Regions from separate parts of the Cedecea sp. Ae19-4 genome, predicted to be linked through region 2. Evidence: predicted binding sites of a transcription regulator. Region 2 holds the regulator's gene; each other region holds the start of a gene.
What was found. Region 2 encodes PurR, which represses purine synthesis genes. Its sites were predicted from a motif close to CANGCAAACGTTTGCNTG; they were not measured.
Positions count from the first base shown of each region.

Region 1: a site for PurR is predicted at 8,195-8,212, ahead of purL (phosphoribosylformylglycinamidine synthase). Genes of this name have one in related genera too.
Region 3: a site for PurR is predicted at 7,611-7,628, ahead of cvpA (colicin V production protein). Genes of this name have one in related genera too.

Region 1 is NZ_JBCHWG010000003.1:58,911-68,805, forward strand. It holds gene glnB (nitrogen regulatory protein P-II) at 1-48, opposite strand, end outside; gene glrR (two-component system response regulator GlrR) at 115-1,452, opposite strand; gene qseG (two-component system QseEF-associated lipoprotein QseG) at 1,449-2,198, opposite strand; gene AAIE02_RS18235 (sensor histidine kinase) at 2,203-3,639, opposite strand; gene purL (phosphoribosylformylglycinamidine synthase) at 4,241-8,128, opposite strand; gene mltF (membrane-bound lytic murein transglycosylase MltF) at 8,377-9,895, shown strand, end outside; gene tadA (tRNA adenosine(34) deaminase TadA) at 9,818-9,895, opposite strand, start outside.
Region 2 is NZ_JBCHWG010000001.1:1,119,985-1,129,879, forward strand. It holds gene AAIE02_RS05385 (glycoside hydrolase family 1 protein) at 1-514, opposite strand, end outside; gene cfa (cyclopropane fatty acyl phospholipid synthase) at 741-1,889, opposite strand; gene punC (purine nucleoside transporter PunC) at 2,186-3,388, opposite strand; gene punR (DNA-binding transcriptional activator PunR) at 3,503-4,534, shown strand; gene purR (HTH-type transcriptional repressor PurR) at 4,437-5,462, opposite strand; gene cydH (cytochrome bd-I oxidase subunit CydH) at 5,755-5,844, shown strand; gene sodB (superoxide dismutase [Fe]) at 5,927-6,508, opposite strand; gene AAIE02_RS05420 (C40 family peptidase) at 6,679-7,524, opposite strand; gene AAIE02_RS05425 (Grx4 family monothiol glutaredoxin) at 7,887-8,231, shown strand; gene rnt (ribonuclease T) at 8,273-8,932, opposite strand; gene gloA (lactoylglutathione lyase) at 9,208-9,615, opposite strand; gene AAIE02_RS05440 (alkene reductase) at 9,704-9,895, opposite strand, start outside.
Region 3 is NZ_JBCHWG010000001.1:2,447,998-2,457,892, reverse strand. It holds gene flk (flagella biosynthesis regulator Flk) at 1-454, opposite strand, end outside; gene pdxB (4-phosphoerythronate dehydrogenase PdxB) at 569-1,705, shown strand; gene AAIE02_RS11600 (aspartate-semialdehyde dehydrogenase) at 1,775-2,788, shown strand; gene truA (tRNA pseudouridine(38-40) synthase TruA) at 2,788-3,603, shown strand; gene AAIE02_RS11590 (DedA family protein) at 3,629-4,288, shown strand; gene accD (acetyl-CoA carboxylase, carboxyltransferase subunit beta) at 4,427-5,347, shown strand; gene folC (bifunctional tetrahydrofolate synthase/dihydrofolate synthase) at 5,412-6,680, shown strand; gene dedD (cell division protein DedD) at 6,670-7,386, shown strand; gene cvpA (colicin V production protein) at 7,686-8,171, shown strand; gene purF (amidophosphoribosyltransferase) at 8,209-9,726, shown strand; gene AAIE02_RS11560 (MFS transporter) at 9,862-9,895, shown strand, end outside.

The DNA.
Region 1 (9,895 bases), on a different contig from region 2:
CACATCATCCAGTTTGAAAGGTTTAATAATCGCATCAATTTTTTTCATGGTATTACCGGTGTCCCCGCGCGGCGTTTTGTACTGTTAGTAATCGGTTGCTCACACTACCACAGCCTACTCTTTAAAGTCATTGGCCTCGAGTTCATGCCTGGCCAGTAATTTATAGAATTCGGTTCGGTTACGCCCCGCCATGCGTGCGGCATGGGTGACATTTCCTTTGGTAATTTGCAGCAGCTTACGCAGATAGTTTAGTTCGAACTGGTTACGGGCTTCGACAAATGTCGGCAAGGCGGTGTTTTCGCCTTCCAGCGCCTGCTCCACCAGCGCTTCGCCAATCACCGGGGCTGAGGTCAGCGCCACGCACTGCTCAATCACGTTCACTAGCTGACGTACGTTACCCGGCCAGCTTGCGGTCATCAACCGCTTCATGGCGTCGGTGGAGAAACTCCGAACGAAAGGTTTATGCCTGTCGGCGGACTGGCGTAACAAATGATTCGCCAGCAGCGGAATATCTTCGGCACGTTCATGCAACGCAGGAATTTTCAGGTTCACAACGTTGAGGCGGTAGAAGAGGTCTTCACGAAACTCCCCGCGCTCCATGGCTTTCGGCAAGTCCCGGTGCGTGGCGGAGATAATCCGCACGTCGATGTCCAGATCGCGGTTGCTGCCCAACGGGCGAACTTTTCGCTCCTGCAAAACGCGCAGCAGCTTAACCTGCAGCGGGATAGGCATATCGCCGATCTCATCCAGAAATAGCGTTCCACCTTCTGCCGCCTGGAACAGGCCTTCGCGGCTGCTCACCGCCCCGGTAAAGGCTCCGCGAGCGTGGCCGAACAGCTCTGACTCAAGCAACTGTTCAGGCAGCGCGCCACAGTTAATCGCAATAAACGCTTTTTTGCTGCGCGGGCTGGCGTTGTGTATCGCCTGGGCCAGAATCTCTTTCCCGGTGCCGCTTTGGCCGTTAATCAACACGCTGACGTCCGACTGCGCCACCATGCGCGCCTGCTCGAGTAAACGCTGCATAATCGGGCTGCGGGTCACAATGGTGTCGCGCCACATGTCATCGCCAGCGATGACGGTATGCTCAAGCGCGTTGTCGATGGCCTGATAAAGTGCGTCTCTGTCCACCGGTTTGGTGAGGAAGCTGAATACACCCTGCTGGGTCGCCGCCACCGCGTCAGGAATTGAACCGTGCGCAGTCAGGATGATCACCGGCATCCCCGGCTGGCCTTTTTGGATCTCCGCGAACAGCGCCATGCCGTCCATTTCGTCCATCCTGAGATCGCTTATCACCAGGTCGATTTTTTCCCGTGCCAGGACTTTCAGCCCCTCAGCCCCGCTTTCAGCCGTGGTGACCGTATAGCCCTCGCTCGACAGGCGCATTCCCAGCAGCTTTAACAGGCCAGGATCATCATCCACTAATAGTAAGCGCGCAGGTTTCCTTTGCGTCATGGTTTTGCCTCCGGCTGCGATTTGTTTGAAGCGCCGCTATCGTCGTCGTCATTGTCATCCGTGCTGTGCGTGCCGGGCACCAGATTGCTTCCCGGCTTGCGGCTGGAAAGCTGACGCTCAATGTCGGTCAGATTTTCCAGCTTGCGCGTAGTGAGATCGAGCTGGCTGCGAAGGCGCTGCTGCTGCTCTCGCAGCGTATCCAGCTCGCCGTCGGTTGACTGCTGCAGCTTGCTGTAGCGCGTGCGCTCATCCGAGAGTTTAAGCTGAGACTGTTGCCCGTCGCGCCAAATCTCAAACAGAGAACGTACCTGCACAGGCACTTCGCTGGTCATGGTCTCGAGCTGGGTCATGAAGCGGCGGCGCTCGGTCGGGGTAATTTTAGCCGTAGACAGCAAAATGCCGCGCTTAAACGTGTCCTGCCAGGTTTCCGCTGGCCACTGGCGGGCTTCCGCGCGGGCTTCTGCCGGTGACAGGCGCTGGGCGCAATCCATACCGCGAAGCCAGTAAAGCGGGTTACTGCTGACGTCATGCCCCGTGAGATCCCATATTTCGGTGCAGTCCGTGGACAGGTAATCAGGGATTTGTTGTTCTGGAATATGCGGTTTGTGGGCCTCATCCAGGCTGCTGGACACCCTTGCGGGGGCGCAGCCTGTCAACAGCGTCGCGCCAACCAGCGCCCCAGATACCCAGCAAATCAGGCGAGTCAAAGACCCGCGGCGCGGTTCACGCAATAAAAGTACTTTCATCGTTTTAATCATTCTCAGGGAAAACCGGTAATTCGATACGGAAGCACACTTCCGCGCTGTTAGCGTTGATCAGGCTAAGTTTTCCGTGCATACGTCGAATGCAATCCCTGGCGATACTTAACCCCAGCCCACTTCCCTTTACGGAGCCCTTCCGCTGGTGGCTACCCTGGAAGAAAGGCTCAAAAATCATCTCTTGTTCCGTGGCCGGAATCGGCTCGCCGGTATTCGCGACCTCAATGTACAGTATCGCGCCCACCTGCAAACTCCGGAGATAAATGGTACCGGATTCACTGCCATAGTGCACCGCATTGGAGTAGAGATTATCCAGTACGCTCATCAGCAGCGTCGCCTCAGCGAGGCAGGCTTTTGGGCTCAATTGAATGTCGGTATGCATCATTTTAGCCCTCGCCGGCAGACTGTGGGCAGAGATAACCATCTCGACAATCGGGGCCAGTTCGACCCTTTCCAGCGTTACCGTTCCGTCCGCCAGCTTGCGGTTATAGTCCAGCAGTTGTTCAATCAGCTTTTGCAGGTGGCGGCTGCTGTTGTCCAGAATAGCGACGACCTCTTTTTGGTCGGCATTGAGCGGCCCGGCAACCTGGTCAGCAAGCAGTTCGGTCCCCTCTCTCATACTGGCGAGCGGCGTTTTTAATTCATGGGAAAGATGGCGGAGGAACTCGTGGCGCTGGGATTCAAGCCAGGACAGGCGTTCGCTTAACCAGACAATGCGCTGCCCAACGGAACGCAGCTCACGCGGCCCTTTAAAGACCTCGCTGTTGCCGAGCGAACGCCCTTCCCCCAGCCGGTTAATCATCCGTTCGATGCCTTTAACCGGGCCGATAATCATGCGGGTGAAGATGATGACCAGCCCCAGGCTGAGCAGAAACAGTACCAAGGCCTGCCAGCCGAAGAACTGGCCTCGCTCAGCAATTTCCTGCTGCAGCTGCTGTCCACGAGAGAACACCACCGCCCGCGTGGCCTGCACCATTTCTGCATTGGTTGAGGCGAATTGTTCCAGTTGGTTTGCCGCAGGCGCTTCCGGCCCGCTGTTTTTACATTTGAGTTCAGCCAGATCGCTCAAAGACTGGCTGAGCGATTGATAGAGTTTCGGATCGGGTAATACGGAGGCGTGGGCTTCAAGCATTTGAGCATAGCGCTGACGCTGCCCCTGATACAGCTGGGCAAGGCGTGAGTCATCGAGCACGCAATATTGACGGTAGCTCCGCTCCATTTCCAGCGCGACATTAGTCATCGCTTCACTGCGGCGGGCATCGGTCAACGTGGTGCGGTTGGTCAACGCGGCCTGAGCGCTCAGGGCGTTAAGGCTTTGCCACGCCTGCCACGCAAGCACCAGCAGCGGTACGAGCACCAATAAAAAGGCCATCATGACAAGCTGGCGCAAAGATCGAGGGAAAAAATGCCACTGGTTCAATAGCTTCATCTCACATTACCTGTATGACACGATGCTAGCCGCGATTGCGCGTGGTGGAAAGGTGCGATTCCCGGAAACAACAAAGGCAGGGTCAAAAACCCTGCCTTTGTTTAGGAATTAGGCGGCGCCTTACTCAACGTTTCGCCCGGAGCATGATAAGCCGAAAGGCATTTATCAAAAATCGGACGGCAGGCACCTTTTTGTGCGTCATTCGGCGGTTTATGTAGTCTGTCTGAAAAGACGCTGACATAAGAGATTGAATGAGCCACTGAGCGTTATTAAGCAGATATCATGCCAACTTTACAAGTTTAAATTTAACTCATTGTTTTAAATATGGTTATGAAGGAATGCAGGAGGATATATCGTGCGTATTTTTTGTTCTCTATGTCGCCATTTCACAACACTCTTTAACCCGCTCAATCACATCATTAAAAATCAATGAGTTAAATGTCTCTTTTTGACGACACTATAAAAGCGAAGGTGTCGGGGTTTAGTGACAAAAAAAGCCCCTCACCCTGGCCCTCTCCCCAAAGGGGAGAGGGAACTGGATCGGAGCCTGTTTGCTGTTTTCTCCCTCTCCCTTTTAGGGAGAGGGTCGGGGTGAGGGTAATCAGCCCAGTTGCTTACGCGCGTTGCGGAAAATACGCATCCACGGGCTGTCTTCACCCCACTCTGCCGGGTGCCAGGAATTACTTACGGTGCGGAACACGCGCTCAGGGTGCGGCATCATGATGGTCACGCGCCCGCTTTCGTTGCTCACCGCAGTGATGCCGTTCGGCGAACCGTTCGGGTTAGCCGGGTAGGTCTCGGTCACGTTCGCGAAGTTATCCACGAAGCGCAGCGCCACCAGCCCTTTGCTTTCAAGCGCGGCGAGATGAGCGGCATCACGCACTTCCACACGACCTTCGCCGTGAGAAACCGCGATAGGCATATGGGAACCGGCCATGCCCTGCAACAGCAGCGACGGGCTGGAGGTCACCTCAACCAGGCTGAAGCGCGCTTCAAATCGATCGGACTGGTTACGCACGAAGCGCGGCCACAAATCACTGCCTGGGATCAGCTCACGCAGGTTAGACATCATCTGGCAGCCATTACAAACGCCAAGCGCCAACGTTTCCGGGCGATGGAAGAAGGTTTCAAACTCATCGCGCACGCGAGCGTTGAACAGGATGGACTTCGCCCAACCTTCACCCGCGCCCAGCACGTCACCATAAGAGAAGCCGCCGCACGCCACCAGCGTATGGAAGCTTTCCAGCCCGGTACGGCCCGCCAGCAGGTCGCTCATATGCACGTCGATGGCGTCAAAGCCCGCACGGTGGAAGGCGGCCGCCATCTCAACGTGGGAGTTAACGCCCTGCTCACGCAGGATGGCCACTTTAGGACGAGCGCCCGTCGCGATAAACGGCGCAGCAATATCTTCTTTGATATCGAAGCTCAGCTTCACGTTCAGGCCAGGATCGTTATCGTTCGCCTTGGCGTTGTGCTCTTCATCCGCGCAGTCTGGATTGTCACGCAGACGCTGCATCTGCCAGGTGGTTTCTGCCCACCACATACGCAGCGTGGTGCGGCTTTCGCTGAACACAGCGTGCCCGTCAGCGCTAATAGTGAAGCGGTCGCCTTCGACAGCTTTACCGAGGTAATGCACGCAGTCAGCCAGGCCATGCTTAGCCAGCAGCGCCTCAACGGCTGCGCGCTCCTCAGCGCGAACCTGGATCACGCCGCCCAGCTCTTCGTTAAACAATGCAGCAAGGCGATCGTTACCGAGACCGGCGATATCAACCTCAACGCCGCAGTGGCCGGTAAAGGCCATTTCCGCCAGCGTCACCAGCAGCCCACCGTCGGAACGGTCGTGCCAGGCCAGCAGTTTGCGATCCGCCACCAGTGTCTGCATTGCGTCCCAGAAACCTTTCAGTTGCTCAACGCTACGAACGTCCGCAGGCTTATCGCCCAGTTGACGGTAAACCTGGGACAGCGCGGTCGCGCCCAGCGCGTTATGGCCTTTGCCTAAATCGATCAGCAGCAGGGCGTTGTCTTCGGTGCTCAGCTGTGGCGTCACGGTGCCGCGCACGTCTTCCACGCGGGCAAACGCGGTGATCACCAGCGACAACGGAGAGGTCATCTCGCGCTGCTCGTTACCTTCCTGCCAGCGGGTTTTCATCGACATGGAGTCTTTACCCACCGGGATGGTGATCCCGAGAGCCGGGCAAAGTTCTTCGCCAACGGCCTTCACCGCTTCATACAGGCCGGCATCTTCGCCAGGGTGACCGGCTGCGGCCATCCAGTTTGCGGAGAGTTTAATGCGCTTCAGGGAGCCAATTTTGGTCGCGGCGATGTTCGTTAAGGCTTCGCCCACGGCCAGACGACCGGATGCCGCGAAGTCCAGCAGGGCCACCGGCGCACGTTCACCGATAGACATCGCTTCGCCGTAGTAGCTGTCCAGGCTGGCGGTAGTCACCGCGCAGTTGGCGACTGGGATCTGCCACGGGCCAACCATCTGATCGCGGGACACCATGCCGGTTACCGTGCGGTCACCGATGGTCACGAGGAAGGTTTTTTCAGCCACGGTCGGCAAGTGCAGAACGCGCTTCACCGCATCGGCAATAGAAATTTCGCTGCTGTTGAAGGCATCGCCTTTGGCTTTCAGCGTCTCAACGTTACGCTCCATCTTCGGCGTTTTGCCCAGCAGCACGTCCAGCGGCATGTCGATAGGCTGGTTATCAAAGTGGCTGTCGTTGAGCGTCAGGTGCTGTTCGGTGGTGGCTTCACCAATCACCGCATACGGCGCGCGCTCGCGGCGGCAAAGTTCATCAAACAGCGGCAACTGCTCTGGCGCAACGGCCAGCACATAGCGCTCCTGAGATTCGTTACACCAGACTTCGAGCGGACTCATGCCCGGTTCGTCGTTAAGAATATCGCGCAGCTCGAAGCGGCCACCGCGTCCGCCATCGCTGACCAGCTCAGGCATGGCGTTAGACAGGCCACCCGCGCCAACATCGTGGATAAACAGGATTGGGTTGTCGTCGCCCATCTGCCAGCAGCGGTCGATCACTTCCTGGCAGCGGCGCTCCATTTCAGGGTTGTCGCGCTGCACGGAAGCAAAATCTAAATCCGCATCGGACTGGCCGGAAGCCATTGACGAAGCCGCCCCGCCGCCCAGGCCGATGTTCATTGCCGGGCCGCCCAGCACAATCAGCTTCGCGCCAGGGGTGATTTCGCCCTTCTGGACGTGGTCGGCGCGGATGTTGCCGATCCCGCCCGCAAGCATGATAGGTTTGTGGTAACCGCGCAGCTCCACGCCGTTGTGGCTGTTCACCTGCTCTTCATAGGTACGGAAGTAGCCGGTCAGCGCCGGACGGCCAAATTCGTTGTTAAACGCCGCCCCACCCAGAGGGCCTTCGGTCATGATATCCAGCGCGGTAACGATGCGGTCTGGCTTGCCGAAATCCTGCTCCCACGGCTGTTCAAAGCCCGGAATACGCAGGTTAGACACGGAGAAGCCCACCAGGCCTGCTTTTGGCTTCGCGCCACGCCCGGTAGCGCCTTCGTCGCGGATTTCACCGCCTGAGCCGGTTGCCGCGCCCGGCCACGGAGAGATAGCGGTAGGGTGGTTGTGGGTTTCAACCTTCATCAGGATATGCGCGTCTTCCTGGTGGAAGTCATAGCGCCCTGCTTCACGGTCGGCGAAGAAGCGGCCGACGGCGGAACCTTCCATCACCGCCGCGTTGTCTTTATAGGCAGACAGCACGTAATCCGGCGTTTTCTCGAAGGTGTTTTTGATCATTTTGAACAGCGACTTCGGCTGCTTCTGCCCGTCAATAATCCAGTCGGCGTTAAAGATCTTATGGCGGCAGTGCTCGGAGTTCGCCTGAGCAAACATATACAGTTCAATGTCGTTCGGGTTGCGGCCAAGCTTGTTGAACGCATCCTGCAGGTAGTCGATTTCGTCTTCCGCCAGCGCGAGGCCAAGGCGAATGTTCGCTTCCACCAGCGCATCGCGCCCTTTCCCGAGCAGATCAACGCTCTGCACAGGGGCCGGCTGCTGCTGGGTAAACAGCTGCTGTGCATCGTTCAGAGAGGTAAACACGCTCTCCATCATGCGGTCGTGCAGCAGAGCGGCAACGTCCTGCAACTGCTCAGCGGTCAGCGTGCTGCCGGTAACATACCAGGCCACACCGCGCTCAAGGCGTTTAATCTGCGGCAGGTCACAGTTGTGGGCGATATCGGTAGCTTTTGAAGACCAGGGGGAGATGGTGCCAGGGCGCGGAGTCACCAGCAGCAGGGTGCCTTCCGGCGCATGCTCTGCGAGGGTTGGACCATATTTCAACAGCCGCTGCAGGCGGGCAAGCTCGTCAGCGTTCAGCGGCGCCTCAAGGTCGGCAAAATGAACATACTCGGCATAAATATCGCTTACCGGGAGGTGAGCATCGTTGAAACGGGCCAGGAGTTTGTTAATACGAAATGCCGAAAGAGCAGGCGAACCACGCAGAATTTCCATCATTAAAGATCTCTCGTCTTCAGGGCGAAGGGGGGAAAACGGGCGTCATTATAGAGAATCCTCCGCCGCGACGAAACCGTTTGCGTAGAAATAACAGCAGAAGTTTTTATTGCACGAAAAGTAAACGATATATTCTTAAAAGTTGCTTACTGGCGTTTTCTTACGCAAAATGCGCCTCACTCACTCACGGGGTTCAGACAAATCATGGTTATTGTTGGCTAAGGCTCATCCTGCTGCAGAATGTTATCTATTTGAAAAGAATAAAGATTAATTATCTGCTTATCGGTATCGTCACCTTGTTGCTGGCAGTGGCTTTATGGCCCTCCATTCCAGGTTTCAATCAGGCCGAAAACCGTATCGCCGCGATCAAAGCGCGGGGGGTTTTGCGCGTCAGTACCATTTCATCGCCGCTGACCTGGACGATGATTAACGGCAAGGCAACGGGCCTCGATTACGAACTCGCAAAACAGTTTGCAGACTACCTGGGCGTGAAGCTGTTAGTGGTCGTGCGGCCAAACATTAACGCGCTGTTTGATGACCTGGATAACGACAACGCCGACCTGCTCGCCGCCGGCCTGGTGTATAACTCTCGCCGCAGCAGCGACTACCAGGCAGGGCCGACCTATTATTCCGTGTCACAGCAGATGGTCTACCGCGTGGGTAGCCCGCGCCCCAAATCTCTCGGCGGCGTCAAGCCATCGCAGCTGGTGCTTTCTTCGGGCCAGGCAGTGGTAAGCGATCTGCAAAAGCTAAAAGATGCTCAGTACCCCGACCTGAGCTGGAACATCGACGCCAAACAAACCAGCAACCAGCTCTTGCAGCAGGTGGTTGATGGCAATATCGCGTTTACCATCTCGGACTCCATCGCCATCAGCCTTTTCCAACGCGTACACCCTCAGTTGGCCGTAGCCCTGGACGTCACGGATGAACAACCGGTCACCTGGTTCTCTAAACGCGATGGCGATGACAGCATGAGCGCCGCGCTGCTCGATTTCTATAATAAGATCAGCAGCGACGGTACGCTGGCAAGGGTTGAGGAGAAATACCTGGGCCATATTGGCGATTTTGATTACGTCGATACCCGAACCTTCCTGAACGCGGTGGATGCCGTTTTGCCGGAACTCCAGCCGTTGTTTGAAAAGTACTCCGACGATATTGACTGGCCGCTGCTGGCTGCCATTTCCTATCAGGAATCCCACTGGGATACCCACGCGACGTCGCCTACGGGCGTGCGCGGTTTAATGATGCTGACAAAAAATACCGCCCAAAGCCTCGGCATCACCGACAGGCTGGATGCCGAACAAAGCATCAGCGGCGGCAGCCGGTATCTGAAAGATATGATGAGCAAAGTGCCGGCCACGGTACCGGAATACGAGCGTATCTGGTTCGCACTGGCGGCCTATAACATGGGCTATGCGCACATGCTGGATGCCCGTCAGCTAACGGCCAAACAGAAAGGCAACCCGGACAGCTGGGCCGATGTGAAAACACGCCTGCCGTTGCTGAGCCTGAAGCCTTATTACAGCAAAACAACCTATGGATATGCTCGTGGACACGAGGCTTACGCGTATGTAGAAAACATCCGCAAGTATCAGCTAAGTCTGGAAGGGTATTTGCAGGAGAAACAGAAGAAGGCGATCCAGGCTGATAAATTTGCCGAGGCTTACCCTGCGGTTGCCCCGGTGGAGCTGACTAGTCCGTCTTACGGGTCTTTTCCTTTAGGGCCTTTTTCTCCAGGCGACGAGCACGAAAAAAATCGCTCAGCATGGC
Region 2 (9,895 bases):
CAACCGGAACAACCGGCTCGTTGAAGGTAAACCAGTGCTTCACGCGATCGCCGAAAAGCTCGAAACAGGTATTGGCGTAGGCGGCGTAGGCGTCAACCACTTCACGGCTTTCCCAGCCGCCTTTTTCCTGCATCACCATGGGCATATCAAAGTGGTACAGGTTGATAAATGGCTTAATGCCCTGAGCCAACAGTTCGTCAATCACCTGGTTATAGAACTCAACCGCCAGCGGGTTGACTTCACCCGTGCCCTCGGGAATCAGACGAGCCCAGGAAATGGAGGTGCGGAAAGTATTGTGATTGAGCTTTTTCAGCAGGGCGATGTCTTGCTTCCAGCGCTGATAAAAAGTTGAGGTGTTTTGCGGCCCGACGCCGTGGTGGAAACGGTTAGGCTGCTCGGCGAACCATCGGTCCCAGATGGTTTCAGATTTGCCAAAGTTCAGCGCTTCGCCCTCGGTTTGTGGGCCGGAGGCTGCGCTGCCCCACCAGAAATGCTCAGGAAATGCGTATTTCATCGTTGTCCTCACGGTCTGACCTGCCATCTCCGACAGGCAATCATTGATACGGCTAATGCCCAGATTGTCTGTGATTGATGAAACCGGTTTCCATCCCAGGAAATGATATCTGTTAAGCAGATCAAGCCGCTAAGCGCAGGCAGGGCTAAACCTGTGAGGTTAATCACATTGGTGCGCAAAGAGAGACAATTGCAAAGAAGAAAACCCGGCATTCACCGGGTCTGTTTTAACGGGGTACGCGCAGGCCGTGCTCAATGCCCCGGCTGAAAACAACCTGCCAGAGCTGAATGTCGCGCGCCCGGAAAGCGCCGGCGCAGGCATTCAGGTAGTAGCTAAACATCCTTTTAAAGCGCTCAGAATAGTTGCCTTCGATTTCTGACCAGGTTGCCAGAAAACGCTCGTGCCAGGCCATCAGCGTTTTGTCATAGTCGGCGCCGAAGTTGTGCCAGTCTTCCATCACAAAATGCGGTTCGCTGGCCTCGGCAATCTGCCGCACCGACGGCAGGCAGCCATTAGGGAAAATGTACTTATTGATCCACGGATCGACATTATTGTCGGTCTTTTTAGAACCTATTGTGTGTAGCAGGAAAATGCCGTCCGGCTTGAGGTTGCGGTCGGCAACGTCAAAGTAGGTGGCATAATTTTTAGGCCCGACGTGCTCAAACATGCCGACGGAAACAATGCGGTCAAATTGTTCGTTCAGGTCGCGGTAGTCCTGTAAAAGGATGGTGACATCCAGGCCTTTGCAACGCGCCTGCGCCATTTTTTGCTGTTCTGCTGAGATAGTCACACCAAAGACGGATACGCCATAGTTGCGTGCTGCAAACTCGGCCAGACCGCCCCAGCCGCAGCCGATATCCAGCAGCTTCATACCGGGTTTCAGCTGCAGCTTTTCGCAGATCATTTTGAGCTTGGCATCCTGAGCGTCGCTGAGATTTGTCGCGTCTTTCCAGTAACCGCAGGAGTATTGCATGTGCTTGTCCAGCATCCGGCTGAACAGATCGTTGCCAAGATCGTAATGCTCTTTCCCGACTATCCATGCGCGCTTTTTAGACTGCAGGTTAACCAGTCTTGCCGCCGCAATGCGCAGGGTATCTTTGAAATGGTGGGGGAGTTGGTTTTCCAGCCCGGCACGCAGGACTTTAGTGAAAAAGATATCCAGCCGTTCACATTCCCACCAGCCGTCCATATAGCTTTCGCCAAGGCCGAGAGAACCTTCCTGCAGAACGCGTTTAAAAAAGTTCGGGTTTTTGACCTGAATATCAAAGGGGTTTGGGCCGTTGAGGGTGATACCTGCCCGGCTCAGCATTTCATTTGCGATACGATACCATTCGTTATCTCGTACGCTCACTTCTTCTATACACGATGAACTCATAGCTTCTCCATCACCTTGTTGTGATCAGAACCTTAAAACAGCGTAGACGCTATTCCCGGCTTGTGAGAACTCTCACGGAAAATTCCGCGTGCCTGATATCCGACGTAGAACAGAGAAAGGGGGGATTCTCCCTTACTGAAAGGCCATCCATGGAAAAACGGAAGCGCTCCGGCTTCCGCAAAATAAAATTGATAAGGCTTATCGTAGAACCGCAATTACTATAAGCCCGTTTAATTGAGGGTTCAATGGAATATTGTTAGCAAGCTAATCACACAACATTCACATTATCATGCAGGTTACTGTGCGCGGGACAGCTCGATGTGGCCCTTGTTGGGTGCTTCGCGTTGGGACGCGAGTTGCAGGGCATAGCCCAGACCAGCAAGCAGGACTGTCGCCAGCATCACGCTGGTGGTGGTCAGCAGCGGCGTAGTGACCAGCCAGGAAACCATTAAGCTTGCCAGGAAGCAAAGCCCAAGCTGCAGGGTGTTTTGCAGGGCTGCGGCTTTCCCGGTTGCCTGCGGGAAAGGCAGCAGGGCCGAGGACACCACGATAGGGTAGATGGCGCCGTTCGCCGCGGCCATCACGCAGAACGGAATAAGCAGCAGCGTCAGATCAGCATGGCCGCTCACCGCCACGCCCCAGGTGGCGACCACGCTCAGGGTATACAGCGCCAGCAGCCACGGAAGTAGCTGTTTGCCACTCCACTTTTGCAGCGCGCTGCGGCAGCCATAGCCACCAACCAGGAAAGCGACAGTCTGCGGCATGTAGCTCAGGCCAATCGCCGCGGGGCTGTAGCCCATCTCATTCAGAATAAATGGCGAGCCGGTAAGCCAGGCGAAAAAGCTGGCGGAACAGGCGGCGTAAATCAGCACGTTGCCACCGTAAACGCGGGAACGTAATAAAGAGAAGAAGCTGACTTTATTGTCTTCGGTTTGCCCGTGGTGCTGAGTCCGGGGCTTGAGGCGCAGCGTGGGGATCATCAGCAGCAAAGCGACGGCGAACAGCACGGCAAAAATAGCCTGCCATTCAAAATGGTTCAGCAGCCAACTGCCGAGCAGCGGGGCCAGCGCCGGAGAAAGCCCGACCAGCGGCATGATGGTGGCAAAAATGCGGCCAGCGCGGTTGGCGGGATAATAATCAGTCACCAGGGCCTGCCAGCTAACGGCGGCTGAGCAAACGCCCACGGCCTGAACAAAGCGCAGCACCAGCAGCGTGGTGGCATCCTGCACCCAAAGCATTCCGATACAGCCGGCGGCAAACATGGCCAGGCCAATCAACAGCACAGGTTTACGCCCGAAGCGGTCGGAAAGCGGGCCCCAGATTAGCTGGGCAAAAGCAAAGCCGGCGAGGAACAGGCTCAGGCTGGCACTCACGGCGGAGGCGGTGGTACCCAGATCTTGTTGAATGGCGGCAAAGGCGGGCAGGTACATGTCGGTGGCCAGGAAACCCAGCACGCTCAGCCCCGCAAGCCAGATAAGAAATCCCTTTGATGGTTGCATATTTCACTCTTGATTTTGATAGCAGGTTAACGGGGCAGGAGTCTACGGAGTGCAAAACCGCTTGTGAAACGCTAATATTTGCAAATTGCATTCAAATTTTTTGCAGGCAGAAATATGTGGTCTGAATATTCGCTGGAAGTGGTTGATGCCGTGGCGCGAAACGGCAGCTTTAGCGGTGCAGCCCTGGAGCTGCATCGCGTGCCTTCTGCCATCAGCTACACGGTGCGTCAGCTTGAAGAGTGGCTGGCCGTGCCGCTGTTTGAACGGCGTCATCGGGACGTTGAACTGACCGCCGCCGGGGCGTTTTTTCTCAAAGAAGGTCGGTCTGTTATCAAAAAAATGATGGCAACGCGCCAGCAGTGCCAGCAGATAGCCAACGGCTGGCGTGGGCACCTGTCCATTGCGGTAGACAATATCGTTAAACCTGAGCGTACTCGCCAGCTGGTGCTGGATTTTTATCGTCATTTCCCGGATATCGAGTTAAGGGTTTCCCAGGAAGTGTTCAACGGCGTGTGGGATGCGCTTGCCGACGGGCGAGTTGAGGCGGCGATTGGCGCCACGCAGGCTATCCCGGTCGGGGGGCGTTACGCTTTTCGGGACATGGGGGCGCTAAGCTGGCGCTGCGTGGTTTCCGCTGACCATCCGCTTGCGCAACGGGAAGGTATCATTCTGGATGATGACATTCGTCCCTGGCCATCCCTTGTGCTGGAAGACACATCCCGTTCGTTACCCAAGCGCATTACCTGGCTGCTGGACAACCAACGCCGCGTGGTGGTGCCGGACTGGGCGTCGGGGGCGGATTGCCTGACGGCGGGATTATGCATTGGTATGGTGCCGACGCACATTGCCCAGCCGTGGCTCGTCAGGGGCGACTGGAAAGAGCTGATGCTGGAGAATCCATTCCCGGACGCGGCCTGCTGCTTAACCTGGCGGCAGGATGATGCTTCGCCCGCTTTGAGCTGGCTGCTGGACTATTTGGGTGACAGTGAGACGATGAATCAGGAGTGGCTGCAGGAGCCGGGTAACACATTCCCGGCCCCGAAGAGGCTTAGCGGCGGTAATCGCGGAACGGGCCGTCGGCAACCGAGCGGCGTTCAATCAGACGAGGATGGACTTCAATCGTCTGCGACTCTTCGCGCTTATTAATGATGCGGTCGAGCAGCATGTTAAACGCTGTTTCGCCCAAACGCTCTTTCGGCTGGTGGATTGTGGTCAGCGCTGGAGAGAAATAGCGGGCGTTGCGCACGTTGTCGTAGCCGATGATAGAAATGTCCTGCGGCACGCGCAGCCCCATTTCGTCTGCGGCGCAAATTGCACCCATCGCCATAATATCGCCGCCGCAGAAAACGGCGGTAGGGCGATGCGGCTGGTTAAGCAGTTGCTGCATGGCGCGATAACCAGACTCTGGTTCGAAATCACCCTGAACCACCCAGTTATCCGGCACTTTGATATTGGCTTCTTCAAGCGCCTTCAGGAACCCTGCATGGCGGCCGCCGCCGGTATTTCGCTCCAGCTGACCCGGAATAGCACCGATATCGCGATGGCCACGTTCAATCAGGTAGCGGCCCGCAAGGTAGCCGCCGTGGAAGGCGTTATCGACCACGGAATCGGTAAAGTCCGCACGAGCTTCGCCCCAGTCCATCACCACCATCGGAATATGGCGGTACTCTTCCAGGGTTGAAAGCAGCGTCTCAGGGTATTCGGAACACATGACCAGCAGCCCATCCACGCGTTTTTGCGCCATCATGGACAGGTAAGCGCGCTGCTTTTCAAAGTTGTTGTGCGCGTTACCCAGAATCAGGGTGTAGCCCTTGGCGAAACAGCTGTTCTCAACGGATTCAATAATTTCCGCAAAATAAGGGGCTTCGCTTGAGGTGGCAAGCAGGCCGATGGATTTGGTGTGGTTGACCTTCAGGCTGCGAGCCACGGCGCTAGGCGAATAGTGCAGCTCTTTGATGGCTGCCCAGACGGCGTTGCGTGTCTCTTCCGCCACAAAACGGGTCTTGTTAATGACATGTGACACAGTGGTAGTGGAAACGTTTGCGCGCTTCGCTACGTCCTTAATCGTTGCCATTAGATGTCACTCCAGACCATATCGTAAACTCCTGATAACTCATGTGTTAAACGTTTGCCTTCGCTAACTCCTGGGGCAACACGTTGGTTGCAGGCCTGTCGGGGATGCGACATACAGCGGGAGGAGGGCGTTGCCGGGCGATACGCGGTAAATTAGCGAAGGATTTTGGCTTATCCCGGGGCAAAGTGGAAGAGGGAAAACCGATATCTGTGCAAATCCAGCAGGATTTTTATCGCTAATTGTGGGAAAATCACCCCACATACACTTTGTAGGGAAATAAAAGGAGCTTACGATGAGTACCGATCTGAAGTTTTCCGTGGTGACTACGGTTATCGTACTGAGTCTGATTGTTGCCGGGGCGCTAACCGCCGTCCTGCACTGATTTACAAAGGGCCGCTTTCGCGGCCCTTCTCGTATATAGAAGAAAAGCGTTGCTTCCCTCCTTCGTGGTTAACCGCTAAAAATCAGCCCGCCAGGTTTTGCGCAATAAATTCCCAGTTGACCAGCGCCCAGAAGTGGTCGAGATAAACCGGGCGCGCGTTGCGGTAATCGATGTAGTAAGCATGTTCCCATACGTCCACGGTCAGCAGCGGTTTTGCTCCGGTTGTTAATGGGGTACCTGCGTTAGAGGTCGAGACGATAGCCAGGCTGCCGTCGCTATTTTTCACCAGCCATGTCCAGCCGGAGCCGAAGTTTTTGATGGCCGCTTCGGTGAACTGCTTTTTAAAGGCTTCCACGCTGCCAAAAGCGTGGTTGATGGCTGCCAGCACGTCACCGGTCGGCTCCCCGCCGGCATTCGGCGCCAGGCAGTGCCAGTAGAACGTATGGTTCCAGACCTGGGCCGCGTTATTGAAGATCCCGCCGTCAGATCCTGTCACGATCTCTTCCAGCGTTTTACCTTCAAACGGGCTGCCTTTGATCAGATTATTCAGGTTAGTGACGTAGGTCTGGTGATGTTTGCCGTAATGGTATTCGAGTGTTTCGGCTGAGATATGCGGTGCCAGCGCATCTTTGGCATAGGGCAGGGCGGGTAGTTCGAACGACATGGCTTCACTCCTTGTTATTTTGCTTCACAATATAACTACATTTTGTGTGGTTATAAGGTTAGCAAATTACGAGAGTGCAAAAAAGCGCAATGAAACAACAAAATAAAACAGCCCGTGCCGGGCTGTTAATATTTTAATCAGTCTGATTAGCCCGAAAGGGCGCGATAAGATTAACGAATAGTTTTTGGCGTCATGACCCGGCGGGCGCCCACGTAATGGCGCTGCCAGTAATCTTCGCTCAGGGAGGTGATCTGAATATCGCGGCCGCTGCGCGGGGACTGAATAAACTTCCCGTTGCCAACGTAGACGCCAACGTGATCGGCGGTGCCACGGCCCTGGGTACGGAAGAACACCAGGTCACCGCTTTCCAGTTCGCCGCGGTCAACGGAGGAGGCATCGCGCAGGTGATACATTTCATTGGCGGTGCGTGGAATACGGATATTCACCAGATCTTTATAAGCGTAATAAATCAGCCCGCTGCAGTCGAAACCTGTGCGTGGGGAAGTACCTCCCCAGCGATACGGTTTTCCAATTTGCCCCATCAGCTTGTTCATGGCCGTTTTTTGCGCTTTCTGCACGCGCACTTTATGCGCCTGCGCGATGGTCAGATTTTTTTCCGACTTCACCTTAACGCACTGCTTTTTATGCCCTTTACGATGAGTGCATCTTTCAGTGTAGGCAACGGTGGCTGAGGCTGGCTGTAGGGCTAATTTCTGCGAGGTTTTTTTGCTGCTAGTTTTAGCGAGGGTGCTGCTTTTGCCTGAGGTGGTGTGTTTTGCCACTTTGGCTTTCGCCGGTGAGGTTGTTTTTTTACCGGACTTCTTTGTGGAGGCTGTGCTGACCTTCGGTTTTGCTTTTTCTTTGCCCTTGTTGCTTTTACTGGTTGTTGTCTTGGCCGGATGGCCTTTTTGTGCAACAGGATGGCGGGCGTGCTCGGACGCCTGCGCCAAAGGTGTATAGGGCAAAGCAAATAGCAGAGCACATAGCGTGATAGAGATTTTATTTATCCGCGCCACTCGTCAATCCCCTGATAAATGAAGACACGATGCTAACCATCATGCCTGCGTATGATTTTTGCGAAACCCGACGATTCTAATGCATAAAAGCCGATAATGTTAATAGGCAAATACTATTTAACGGTCAAAAGTGTAAGCTATAGCTAAAAAATTAGCCATTCCAGGGTGTTATCCGCTGTTTAATTGATCTTGAATGAAGCAAATTGCTCATTTTCGCGCGCCGTAAAAGTGTTATTCTTAAGGTATGTTTGCGCGCCAGGCGGGGGAAAGAGAAACCCTGATAAAAATGGTGTTTTCTGCCCGGGGCGCAACTGGCTACAATGGCAGGCTATTGCCGTATCAAGGTTTGAGGAAGCAAGACAATGAGCACTATTGAAAAAATTCAACGCCAGATCGCTGAGAACCCGATTCTTCTCTATATGAAAGGTTCCCCGAAGCTGCCGAGCTGCGGCTTCTCCGCTCAGGCCGTTCAGGCGCTGTCCGCCTGCGGTGAGCGTTTCGCCTATGTGGATATTCTGCAGAACCCGGACATTCGTGCTGAGCTGCCAAAATACGCTAACTGGCCAACGTTTCCGCAGCTGTGGGTGGACGGTGAGCTGGTCGGCGGCTGCGACATCATCATCGAGATGTACCAGCGCGGCGAACTGCAGGCGCTGATCAAAGAGACTGCAGAGAAGCACAAATCTGAAGAGCCAGGCGCAGAATAATTTCGCCAGCCAGTAAAAAAGCGACCCTCAGGTCGCTTTTTTTATGCTTCAGATTCCGGTTCGTCGGCCAGCGGCAGCGGCCAGCCGCCGAGGCGCTTCCAACGGTTGACTATTTCGCAGAACAGCAGGGCGGTTTGCTCGGTGTCGTACAGGGCGGAGTGGGCCTGCGAGCTGTCAAACTTCTGGCCTGCGGCGATGCAGGCTTTGGCCAGCACGGTTTGCCCCAGTACGAGGCCGCTCAGGGCCGCGGTATCAAACGTCACAAACGGGTGGAACGGGTTGCGTTTCAAAGAGGCTCGCTCTGCCGCCGCCATCATAAAGCTGTGGTCGAACGTGGCGTTGTGCGCCACCATAATCGCCCGGCTGCAGCCGCTGTCTTTAATGCCTTTTCGCACGGTTTTGAAAATCGCGTGCAGGGCATCGTATTCGCTGACGGCACCACGCAGGGGGTTATGCGGGTCAATACCGTTGAACGCCAGGGCTTCAGGCTGCAGGTTCGCGCCCTCAAACGGATCGACATGGAAGTGCAGCGTTTCGTCGGGGGATAACCAGCCGTCTTCATCCATCTTCAGGGTAACGGCGGCGATTTCCAGTAACGCATCGGTTTTAGCGTTAAAACCTGCGGTTTCAACGTCGATCACTACCGGATAAAAACCACGAAAACGGTCGCACAGGCCATGCAATTGCGTGTTGTCTGACATCAGCTTCTCTTAATACGGGGAAAATGCAGCGCGCATTATGGCAAATTTCGGGGAGTGTTGCAGTAAAGGCCGCACAACGTGCGCCTTCAGGGTGTGGATAACTCCCCAATAATAGGAGAGGCGGCCCGAAGTCATTATGAAATAAACCAGAAAAATCAATTCATTGATTTTCATCTGTTAACCACAAAGAGGGAAAAACCACGCTTTTTCCCTCTTTAGTTAGCAACAATCAGGGCGCACAACACGCCCCTTGTTTGACGCTAATCGCCTGAAAATCAGTTACCCAGGCCTTTGCCCGCGTGCTTCTCTTCGATCAGCTCGATTTTGTAACCGTCCGGATCTTCAACAAAAGCGATAACGGTGGTGCCGCCTTTTACCGGGCCGGCTTCACGGGTCACGTTGCCGCCGTTATTGCGAATGCGTTCACAGGCGTCTGCGGCGTTATCCACGCTCAGCGCGATGTGGCCGTAAGCGGTGCCCAGCTCATAGCTGTCCACGCCCCAGTTATAGGTCAGTTCGATAACCGCCGTGTCGCTTTCATCGCCATAGCCGACAAACGCGAGAGAGTATTTGTACTCGGTGTTTTCGCTGGTACGCAGCAGTTTCATGCCCAGCACTTTGGTGTAAAACTCGATGGAGCGTTGCAGGTCGCCAACGCGCAGCATGGTATGAAGTAGACGCATAAAATCCTCGTCGAATGAGACAGTTATTTCTGGAGTCGTTGAGTATAGCGGCGTTTGCGCGCCGCTATCAATGAAAGGTACTGCGGAGTTACAGCGTTGGGTAGTCGGTGTAGCCTTCCGCGCCGCCGCCATAGAAGGACTCTGGGCGCTGTGGGTTCAGCTCGGCATTTTTGTGCAGACGAGCGACCAGGTCCGGGTTGGCAATGAACGAACGGCCAAACGCGACGGCGTCGATCAGGCCTTTGCCGATCAGATCTTCCGCTTTCTCCGGGGTATAGGC
Region 3 (9,895 bases), 1.3 Mb from region 2:
GCTGAGGGATGGCGAGCTGGTTGTTTTGCAGCAGCGTCAGCACGGTTTTGAGCTGGTCCGGCGTGAGCTGGCTCAGCGCCGTCTGGCCAAACTGCTGGCGGATAAAGTCGCTCACCGCCTGGCGGTTATTGCCCTGGGGCAGCAAATCGCTCAGTTGCTGAATGATCTGACGCGTTGCCAGCGTGGTTTGCGCACTGGTCAGGCGCTGATTCAGGTTCTGCTCAGCGGCAGGGAAATGCCGAGACAGCAGCGGCGTCTCGCTTTTGAGTCCCAGATCGTGCTTAAGGCCCGCCCACACTTCAGCGCTCTGCTGTTGGCTAAGCGCAATGATCCGGGTGATCAGGCGCTCCAGCACGGTACGTTGCTGGGTGGAAAGCGGCTGTTCGCCGGCGGCAGACGGTGCGGAGGGAGGTTCCCCCGGAGGACGCGGCGTGGCGCCCTGAATGGGTTGCATTATTAAATGATCCTTAAGTGCGACAAAACATTCGCAAGTAGTTCGTTATGCCCGGACGTCAGATTATGGCACACTATCCGGCCTTATCTCGACGATTAACAGACAGGTACTCAGGTGAAAATCCTCGTTGATGAAAATATGCCCTATGCCCGCGAACTTTTCAGCCGCCTGGGCGAGGTGACTGCCGTGCCGGGACGTCCGATTCCGGTGGATGCGTTAACGGATGCTGACGCGTTGATGGTTCGTTCGGTCACCAAAGTGAATGCCGAACTGCTGGACGGTAAAGGGATCAAATTTGTCGGGACGGCCACGGCCGGAACCGATCACGTTGATGAAGCGTATTTGCAAAGTGCCGGGGTGGCTTTCTCTGCCGCTCCTGGATGCAACGCGATTGCCGTGGTTGAGTATGTGTTCTCCTCCTTATTGATGCTGGCCGAACGTGATGGTTTTGAGCTGAAAAACCGGACAGTCGGCATCGTCGGCGTGGGTAACGTTGGTGCCCGTCTTCAGGCTCGTCTGGAAGCCTGGGGCGTGCGCACCTTACTGTGCGACCCGCCGCGAGCCGATCGCGGTGATGAAGGCGATTTCCTTTCGCTGGAAACGCTGGTGCAGGAAGCCGACGTCATCACCTTCCATACGCCACTGTTTAAATCCGGCGAGTATAAAACGCTGCATCTGGCGGACGAGGCGCTGATTAGCCGCCTGAAGTCTGGCGCTATTCTGATTAATGCCTGTCGTGGCCCGGTAGTGGACAACAACGCATTGCTGAAATGCTTAAAAGCAGGGCAGAATCTCAGCGTTGTGCTGGACGTCTGGGAGCCGGAGCCGGATCTCAACGTCGAGTTGCTCGACAAGGTCGATATTGGCACGGCGCACATTGCGGGCTATACGCTTGAAGGTAAGGCTCGCGGCACCACGCAGGTCTTTGAAGCCTTTAGCGATTTTATCGGCCAGTCTCAGAAAGTGGCGCTGGATTCACTTCTGCCTCCGCCGGAGTTTGGCCGCATTACGCTGGCAGGCCCGCTCGATCAGCCCACGCTCAAAAGACTGGTGCATCTGGTGTATGATGTGCGCCGCGACGACGCGCCGCTGCGAAAGGTAGCCGGTCAGCCTGGTGAATTCGACAAGCTGCGTAAGAACTACCTGGAGCGCCGCGAGTGGTCATCGCTGTATGTGCAGTGTGACGATGCCGACGCGGCAGGCATGCTGCAAAAACTTGGCTTTAGCGCGGCACATCACCCGCTTCGCTAAGCAATATCTTCTGGCTCCCTGGGGCGACGTCCCGGGGAGCATCTGTTCTATTTTCTGGAGTAAACCAACATGTCCGAAGGCTGGAATATTGCCATTTTAGGCGCCACCGGTGCCGTAGGCTCAGCTTTGCTTGAACTGCTTGCTGAACGTCAGTTCCCGGTTGGTGAATTGTATGCCCTGGCGCGCGGCGAGAGCGCCGGTGAAAATCTGCGTTATGAAGGCAAAACTATCCTGGTGCAGGACGCGGCAGAGTTTGACTGGACGCAGGCTCAGCTGGCGTTCTTCGTGGCGGGCGTTGAAGCCTCCGCTCGCTATGTGGAAGAAGCGACCAACGCGGGCTGTCTGGTGATTGACTCAAGCGGTCTTTTCTCGCTGGAGCCGGACGTGCCGCTGGTTGTGCCGGATGTGAACCCGTTCGTGCTGAGCGATTACCGTAACCGTAATCTGGTGGCCGTGGCGGACAGCCTGACCAGCCAACTGCTGAGCGCTTTGAAACCGTTGATTGAGCAGGGTGGCCTGTCACGTATTCAGGTGACCAGCCTGCTGTCTGCTTCTGCGCGCGGCAAAGTGGCCGTAGACGCGCTGGCCGGGCAAAGCGCCCGTCTGCTGAACGGCATTCCTATTGATGAAGAAGACCTGTTTGGCCGCCAGCTGGCGTTCAACATGCTGCCGCTGGTGCCGGACGCCGAAGGCAGCGTGCGGGAAGAGCGTCGCCTGGTGAATGAAGTGCGTAAAGTGCTGCAGGACGATGGCTTAATGATCTCCGCCAGCCTTGTGCAGTCGCCGGTGTTCTATGGCCATGCCCAAATCGTCAACTTTGAAGCGCTGCGCCCGCTGGCGGCAGAAGAAGCCCGCGATGCGTTTGCTCAGGCAGAAGATATTGAGCTGTCTGAAGAAGGAGAATTCCCGACTCAGGTGGCGGATGCGTCCGGTAGCGGCCATCTTTCTATTGGCTGCGTACACAACGATTACGGTATGCCGGAGCAAATCCAGTTCTGGTCAGTCGCCGATAACGTTCGCTTTGGCGGCGCGCTGATGGCGATAAAAACCGCTGAGAAACTCGTGCAGGAGTATATGTACTGATGTCCGAAGTGCTAAGCGAAATTCCGCTTCATAAAATCGCGCTCGGCATTGAGTACGACGGCAGTAAATATTACGGCTGGCAGCGCCAAAACGAAGTGCGCAGCGTGCAGGAAAAGCTGGAAAAAGCGCTGTCTCAGGTGGCCAATGAGCCGATTAACGTGTTTTGCGCAGGGCGCACCGATGCGGGCGTTCACGCCACGGGCCAGGTGGTGCATTTTGAAACCAGCGCGGTGCGCAAAGATGCGGCCTGGACGATGGGCGTCAATACGAATTTGCCTGGTGACATCGCCGTGCGCTGGGTAAAAGATGTGCCGTCTGAGTTCCATGCCCGCTTTAGCGCCACGGCTCGCCGCTATCGCTACGTGATTTATAATCACCGCCTGCGTCCGGCCATTCTGCAGCAGGGCGTAACCCATTTTCATCTGCCTCTGGATGCGGATAAAATGCACCGCGCCGCGCAGAGCCTGCTGGGGGAAAATGACTTTACCTCGTTCCGTGCGGTGCAGTGCCAGTCCCGCACCCCATGGCGCAATATGATGCACATTACGGTAAACCGCTACGGCGCTTACATCGTGGTGGACATTAAGGCCAACGCTTTTGTGCACCACATGGTGCGCAACATCGTCGGTAGCCTGATGGAAGTCGGCTGCGGCAACCAGGCTGAAACCTGGATGGCCGATCTGCTGGCAATGAAGGACCGCACTAAGGCCGCTGCCACCGCGAAGGCGGAAGGGCTGTACCTGGTGTCGGTGGATTACCCCGACCACTTTGCGCTGCCGCGTCTGCCGATGGGGCCGCTTTTTTTAGCCGATTGATTGCTGCTTAAGAAAGGATACTTTGATGGATTTCATCCGTTTTATCATCGACTTCATTTTGCATATCGACGTGCATCTGGCCGAGCTAGTGGCACAATACGGTGTCTGGGTTTACGCTATTCTGTTCCTGATTTTGTTCTGCGAAACCGGGCTGGTAGTTACGCCGTTTTTACCGGGTGATTCACTGCTGTTTGTGGCGGGCGCGCTGGCGTCGCTGGAAACCAACGACCTGAACGTGCATTACATGGTCATTTTGATGGTGATTGCCGCCATCATCGGCGATGCGGTGAACTACACTATCGGGCGGCTGTTTGGTGAGAAGTTGTTCAGTAATCCGAATTCAAAAATCTTCCGCCGCAGTTATCTCGATAAAACTCACGCTTTTTACGAGCGTCACGGCGGAAAAACGATTATCCTCGCGCGCTTCGTGCCGATTGTGCGAACCTTCGCACCGTTTGTCGCCGGGATGGGGCACATGTCCTATCGCCATTTTGCGTTCTATAACGTGGTCGGCGCACTGCTGTGGGTCTTGCTGTTCACCTACGCGGGCTATCTGTTCGGTAACCTGCCGGTGGTACAGGAAAACCTGAAGCTGCTGATTGTGGCAATTATCGTGGTGTCGATTTTGCCTGGCGTGGTGGAAGTTATCCGCCACAAACGCGCGGCGTCGCGGCAGTCAAAATAATACGTGGCAGCGGTTCGACCACTTTTTTATCCAAAGTAGAGGGCCGTTGTGTTTTAATGAGCACCATTTATGGTCTGGGGCAGGGAAAACTGCCGCAGAAAAGCTGGTATCGACCAGGTTCAAGCAGAAAGGTCATCAATGAGCTGGATTGAACGAATTCTCAATAAGAGCAATATTACTCCCACCCGCAAGGCGAGCATCCCTGAAGGGGTGTGGACCAAGTGCGACAGCTGCGGCCAGGTCCTGTACCGCGCCGAGCTGGAACGCAATCTTGGTGTCTGCCCTAAGTGCGATCACCACATGCGTATGTCGGCCCGCGATCGCCTGCATAGCCTGTTAGATGAAGGCACAATGGTGGAATTGGGGAGCGAGCTTGAGCCAAAAGATTTGCTGAAGTTCCGTGACTCCAAGAAGTACAAAGATCGTCTGGTTAGCGCGCAGAAAGAGACCGGCGAGAAAGACGCGCTGGTTGTCATGAAAGGCACCCTGCACGGTATGCCTGTTGTGGCTGCGGCCTTCGAGTTCGCCTTTATGGGCGGCTCAATGGGCTCCGTAGTTGGCGCGCGTTTTGTTCGTGCCGTTGAGCAGGCGCTGGAAGACAACTGCCCAATGGTGTGCTTTTCCGCTTCCGGCGGGGCGCGTATGCAGGAAGCGCTGATGTCGCTGATGCAGATGGCGAAAACCAGCGCTGCGCTGGCAAAAATGCAGGAACGCGGTCTGCCGTACATCTCCGTGCTGACTGACCCAACCATGGGCGGCGTTTCCGCAAGCTTCGCGATGCTGGGTGACCTGAACATTGCCGAGCCGAAAGCGCTGATTGGCTTTGCCGGTCCACGCGTTATCGAGCAGACCGTTCGTGAAAAACTGCCGCCGGGCTTCCAGCGCAGTGAGTTCCTGATCGAAAAAGGCGCTATCGACATGATCGTTCGTCGTCCGGAAATGCGCCTGAAACTGGCGAGCATCCTGGCGAAGTTCATGAATCTGCCAGCGCCAAACCCGGAAGCCCCGCGTGAGCCTATCGTGGTTCCGCCAGCACCGGAACAGGGTCAAGAGGCCTGATTCGCAACTAAGGGCAGGCCAGCAGGTTCTGCCCTTTTCTTTATGTGCATGTTAAGTGGGCATCATGGACAAAGACCTTATTCCTCAAGCCACGTCGCCCCTGGCCACGTGGCTTTGCTATCTTGAAAACCTTCATTCCACCACTATCGATATGGGCCTTAAGCGCATCAGCAACGTTGCGCGCAAGCTCGATGTGCTGAAACCTGCGCCAACGGTTTTTACCGTGGCCGGCACGAACGGGAAAGGCACCACCTGCCGTACGCTTGAAACCGCGCTGATGGCCGACGGCTATCGAGTAGGGGTTTATAGCTCTCCGCATCTGGTGCGTTACACCGAGCGCGTGCGCATTCAGGGTGAAGAGTTGCCTGAAGCCCTGCATACCGCCTCGTTTGCCGAAATTGAGGCCGCTCGCGGAGATATTTCCTTAACCTATTTTGAATACGGAACGCTCTCGGCCTTGCTATTGTTTAAGCAGCAGGCGGTAGACGTGGTGATTCTTGAGGTTGGCCTTGGCGGGCGTCTGGATGCCACCAATATTGTGGATTCCGATGTGGCTGTGGTCACCAGCATTGCGCTCGATCACACCGACTGGCTTGGCCCGGACCGTGAGAGCATTGGCCGTGAAAAAGCCGGCGTCTTCCGCAGAGATAACCCTGCGGTTGTGGGCGAGCCAGATATGCCGCAGACGATTGCCGATGTGGCGCAGGAGAAGGGCGCGCAATTACTGCGCCGCGGCGTTGACTGGGATTATGAAGTTAACGGCACAGGCTGGACGTTCCGGGACGCTAACGGCGAGCTTAAAGATCTGCCGCTGCCGCTGGTTCCACAGCCCAATGCCGCCACGGCGCTGGCCGCTTTACGTGCCAGCAAACTGAACGTGAGTGAAAACGCGATACGCTACGGCATCGAACATGCCACGCTGCCGGGGCGTTTCCAGATTGTGTCTCAGGCACCGCGCGTGATTCTTGATGTTGCCCATAACCCTCACGCGGCGGCTTATCTTGCGGGTCGCCTGGCGGCGCTACCAAAACAGGGTCGTGTGCTGGCGGTGATTGGCATGCTACACGATAAAGACATAGCCGGAACGCTTGCCTGTTTGTCGCCTCAGGTCGATAGCTGGTATTGTGCTCCGCTGGAAGGGCCACGAGGCGCAAGCGCAGAGCAGCTTATGGCCCATCTTGGTCACGGCAAAGCATTTGCAACCGTGGCGGACGCATGGCATGCCGCCATGGCGGAAGCAACGGCAGAAGATACCGTGCTGGTGTGTGGTTCGTTCCACACGGTAGCCCATGTAATGGAAGTACTGGACGCGGGGAGAGCAGGTGGCGAGTAAGTTTCAAAACCGATTAGTCGGAACCATTATTCTGGTCGCACTGGGCGTGATTGTGCTGCCGGGTCTGCTGGACGGGCAGAAAAAACATTATCAGGATGAGTTCGCGGCCATTCCTTTGGTGCCAAAACCTGGAGACAGCGACGAGCCCGATATGCTGCCGGCGGCTACTCAGGCTTTGCCAGCGCAGCCGCCGGAAGGCGCGGCGGAAGAGGTAAGGGCGGGCGCTTCCGTACCGCCGGGGCTGAACAGCGGGGCTATCCCGAACGAAGGCTCTGCGGGCGTTGACGAAGTGCCTGTCGCGCGCGAACAGCCTAAGCCGCAGCCCGTGCAGGAAAAACCAAAGCCTAAGCCGGTGGAAAAACCGCAGCCTAAACCTGCCGCTGATGATAACACTGGTCAGCAGCTTGCGATGGCCTCCGAACAGGCGTCGAAGGCGGAAAAAACTGCCGACAAAGCCCCGACCGGGCAAGCCTATGTGGTGCAGCTTGGCGCATTGAAAAATGCGGACAAAGTGAATGAAATTGTTGGTAAACTGCGTGGGGCCGGGTTCAAGGTTTACACCTCGCCGACCACGCCTGTGCAGGGGAAAATTACCCGTATTCTGGTCGGGCCGGATGCCTCGAAAGATAAGCTGAAGTCTTCGCTGGGCGAACTGAATTCGCTTTCTGGTCTGAACGGCGTGGTGATGAATTATTCGCCAAGGTAGTCGCCAGTGAGCCTCACCCCGGCCCTCTCCCTGGAAGGGAGAGGGGGAAAAATATCGCACCATGCTGTTCCCTCGCCCCTTTGGGGAGAGGGTTAGGGTGAGGGGAAAAACGACGGTACATCGTCGCTTCCCCCCAACGGAGTGAAGGCAAAACAGGCACTTTTTTAATGGCGTTGATGCTTTTTTCAACGCCATTATTTATTTACGCGGGGGAAGGAAATCCCTACGCAAACGTTTTCTTTTTCTGTTAGAATTCGCCCCGAACTGGACGTCAGGGCAATTTATCACGAGATTTTTTCATGATCTGGATAGATTACGCCATCATTGCGGTTATCGGTTTTTCTTGTCTGGTAAGCGTAATACGTGGGTTTGTGAAGGAAGCGTTATCGCTTGTGACCTGGGGATGTGCTTTCTTTGTCGCCAGTCATTACTACACTTATCTGTCAGTCTGGTTCACTGGCTTTGAAGACGAACTGGTACGTAATGGGATAGCTATCGCGGTGCTGTTTATCGCGACGCTGATTGTTGGTGCGATAGTCAATTATGTGATTAGCGCGCTGGTGCAAAAAACCGGCCTGTCGGGTACAGACAGGGTGTTGGGGATCTGTTTTGGCGCCTTGCGTGGCGTACTGATCGTCTCCGCCATTCTGTTCTTCCTGGATACCTTTACCGGTTTTTCGAAAAGCGATGACTGGCAAAAGTCGCAGCTTATCCCGCAATTCAGTTTCATCATCAGATGGTTCTTTGACTATCTGCAAAGCTCGTCAAGTTTCTTGCCCCGCTAATCGTAGTGGGGATGTGGCTTAATGAGGAAAAGACAACATGTGCGGTATTGTCGGTATCGCCGGTTTCATGCCGGTAAACCAGTCGATTTATGATGCGTTAACGGTGCTTCAGCACCGTGGCCAGGATGCCGCAGGCATCGTCACCATCGACGCGTTAAATTGCTTCCGTCTGCGTAAAGCGAATGGCCTGGTGAGCGATGTGTTTGAAGCCCGTCACATGCAGCGTCTGCAGGGGAATATGGGTATTGGCCACGTGCGTTACCCCACAGCCGGCAGTTCCAGCGCTTCTGAAGCTCAGCCTTTCTACGTCAACTCGCCTTACGGGATTACGCTGGCGCATAACGGTAATCTGACCAATGCTCACGAGCTGCGCAAAAAGCTGTTCGAAGAAAAGCGCCGCCACATTAACACCACTTCTGATTCTGAAATCCTGCTCAATATCTTTGCCAGCGAGCTGGATAACTTCCGCCATTATCCGCTGGAAGCAGACAACATTTTTGCTGCTATCGCCGCCACTAACCGCCAGATTCGCGGCGCTTACGCCTGCGTGGCGATGATTATCGGCCACGGCATGGTTGCCTTCCGCGACCCGAACGGCATCCGCCCGCTGGTGATCGGCAAACGCGATCTGGGCGATGGCCGCACCGAATACATGGTGGCCTCCGAGAGCGTGGCGCTGGACACTCTGGGCTTTGAATTCCTGCGTGATATCGCGCCGGGCGAAGCAGTTTACATTACCGAGAAAGGCCAGCTGTTCACCCGCCAGTGCGCCGACAATCCGGTCAGCAATCCTTGCCTGTTCGAGTATGTGTACTTTGCTCGCCCGGACTCCTTCATCGACAAGATTTCCGTCTACAGCGCGCGCGTTGAGATGGGGAAAAAGCTTGGCGAAAAAATTGCCCGTGAATGGGAAGACCTGGATATCGACGTGGTCATTCCGATTCCAGAAACCTCCTGCGACATCGCGCTGGAAATCGCCCGCATTCTTGAGAAGCCGTACCGCCAGGGGTTTGTGAAAAACCGCTACGTGGGCCGCACGTTTATCATGCCGGGCCAGCAGCTGCGCCGTAAATCCGTGCGCCGTAAGCTGAATGCCAACCGCGCTGAATTCCGCGACAAGAACGTGCTGCTGGTGGATGACTCCATCGTGCGTGGCACCACCTCTGAGCAGATTATCGAGATGGCACGTGAAGCCGGTGCCAAAAAGGTTTATCTGGCATCCGCTGCGCCGGAAATTCGCTTCCCTAACGTGTACGGCATTGATATGCCGAGCGCCAACGAGCTGATTGCTCACGGCCGCGAAGTGGATGAAATTCGCCAGATCATCGGCGCCGACGGCCTGATTTTCCAGGATCTGGACGATCTGATCGAAGCGGTACGCGTGGAAAACCCGGACATCACCCAGTTCGAATGCTCCGTCTTTAACGGCATCTACGTGACGAAAGACGTTGACCACAAATACCTGCAGTATCTCGAATCCTTGCGTAACGACGACTCCAAAGCGCTGGCGCGTCAGAACGAAGTGGAAAACTTAGAGATGCACAACGAAGGCTAAGCTAAGCCGCCCTCGTTTACAGGCCCACGGTTTACCCCGTGGGCTTTTTTATGCCCGATGCACAGAGAGACAAATTGTGGTTGGTTTTTCATTCTATCATTCCATTACTTTATGGAATGATAGATGGAAGAGTGAATGTCAGACATTACGAGTCAAAATGCCTCCTGGG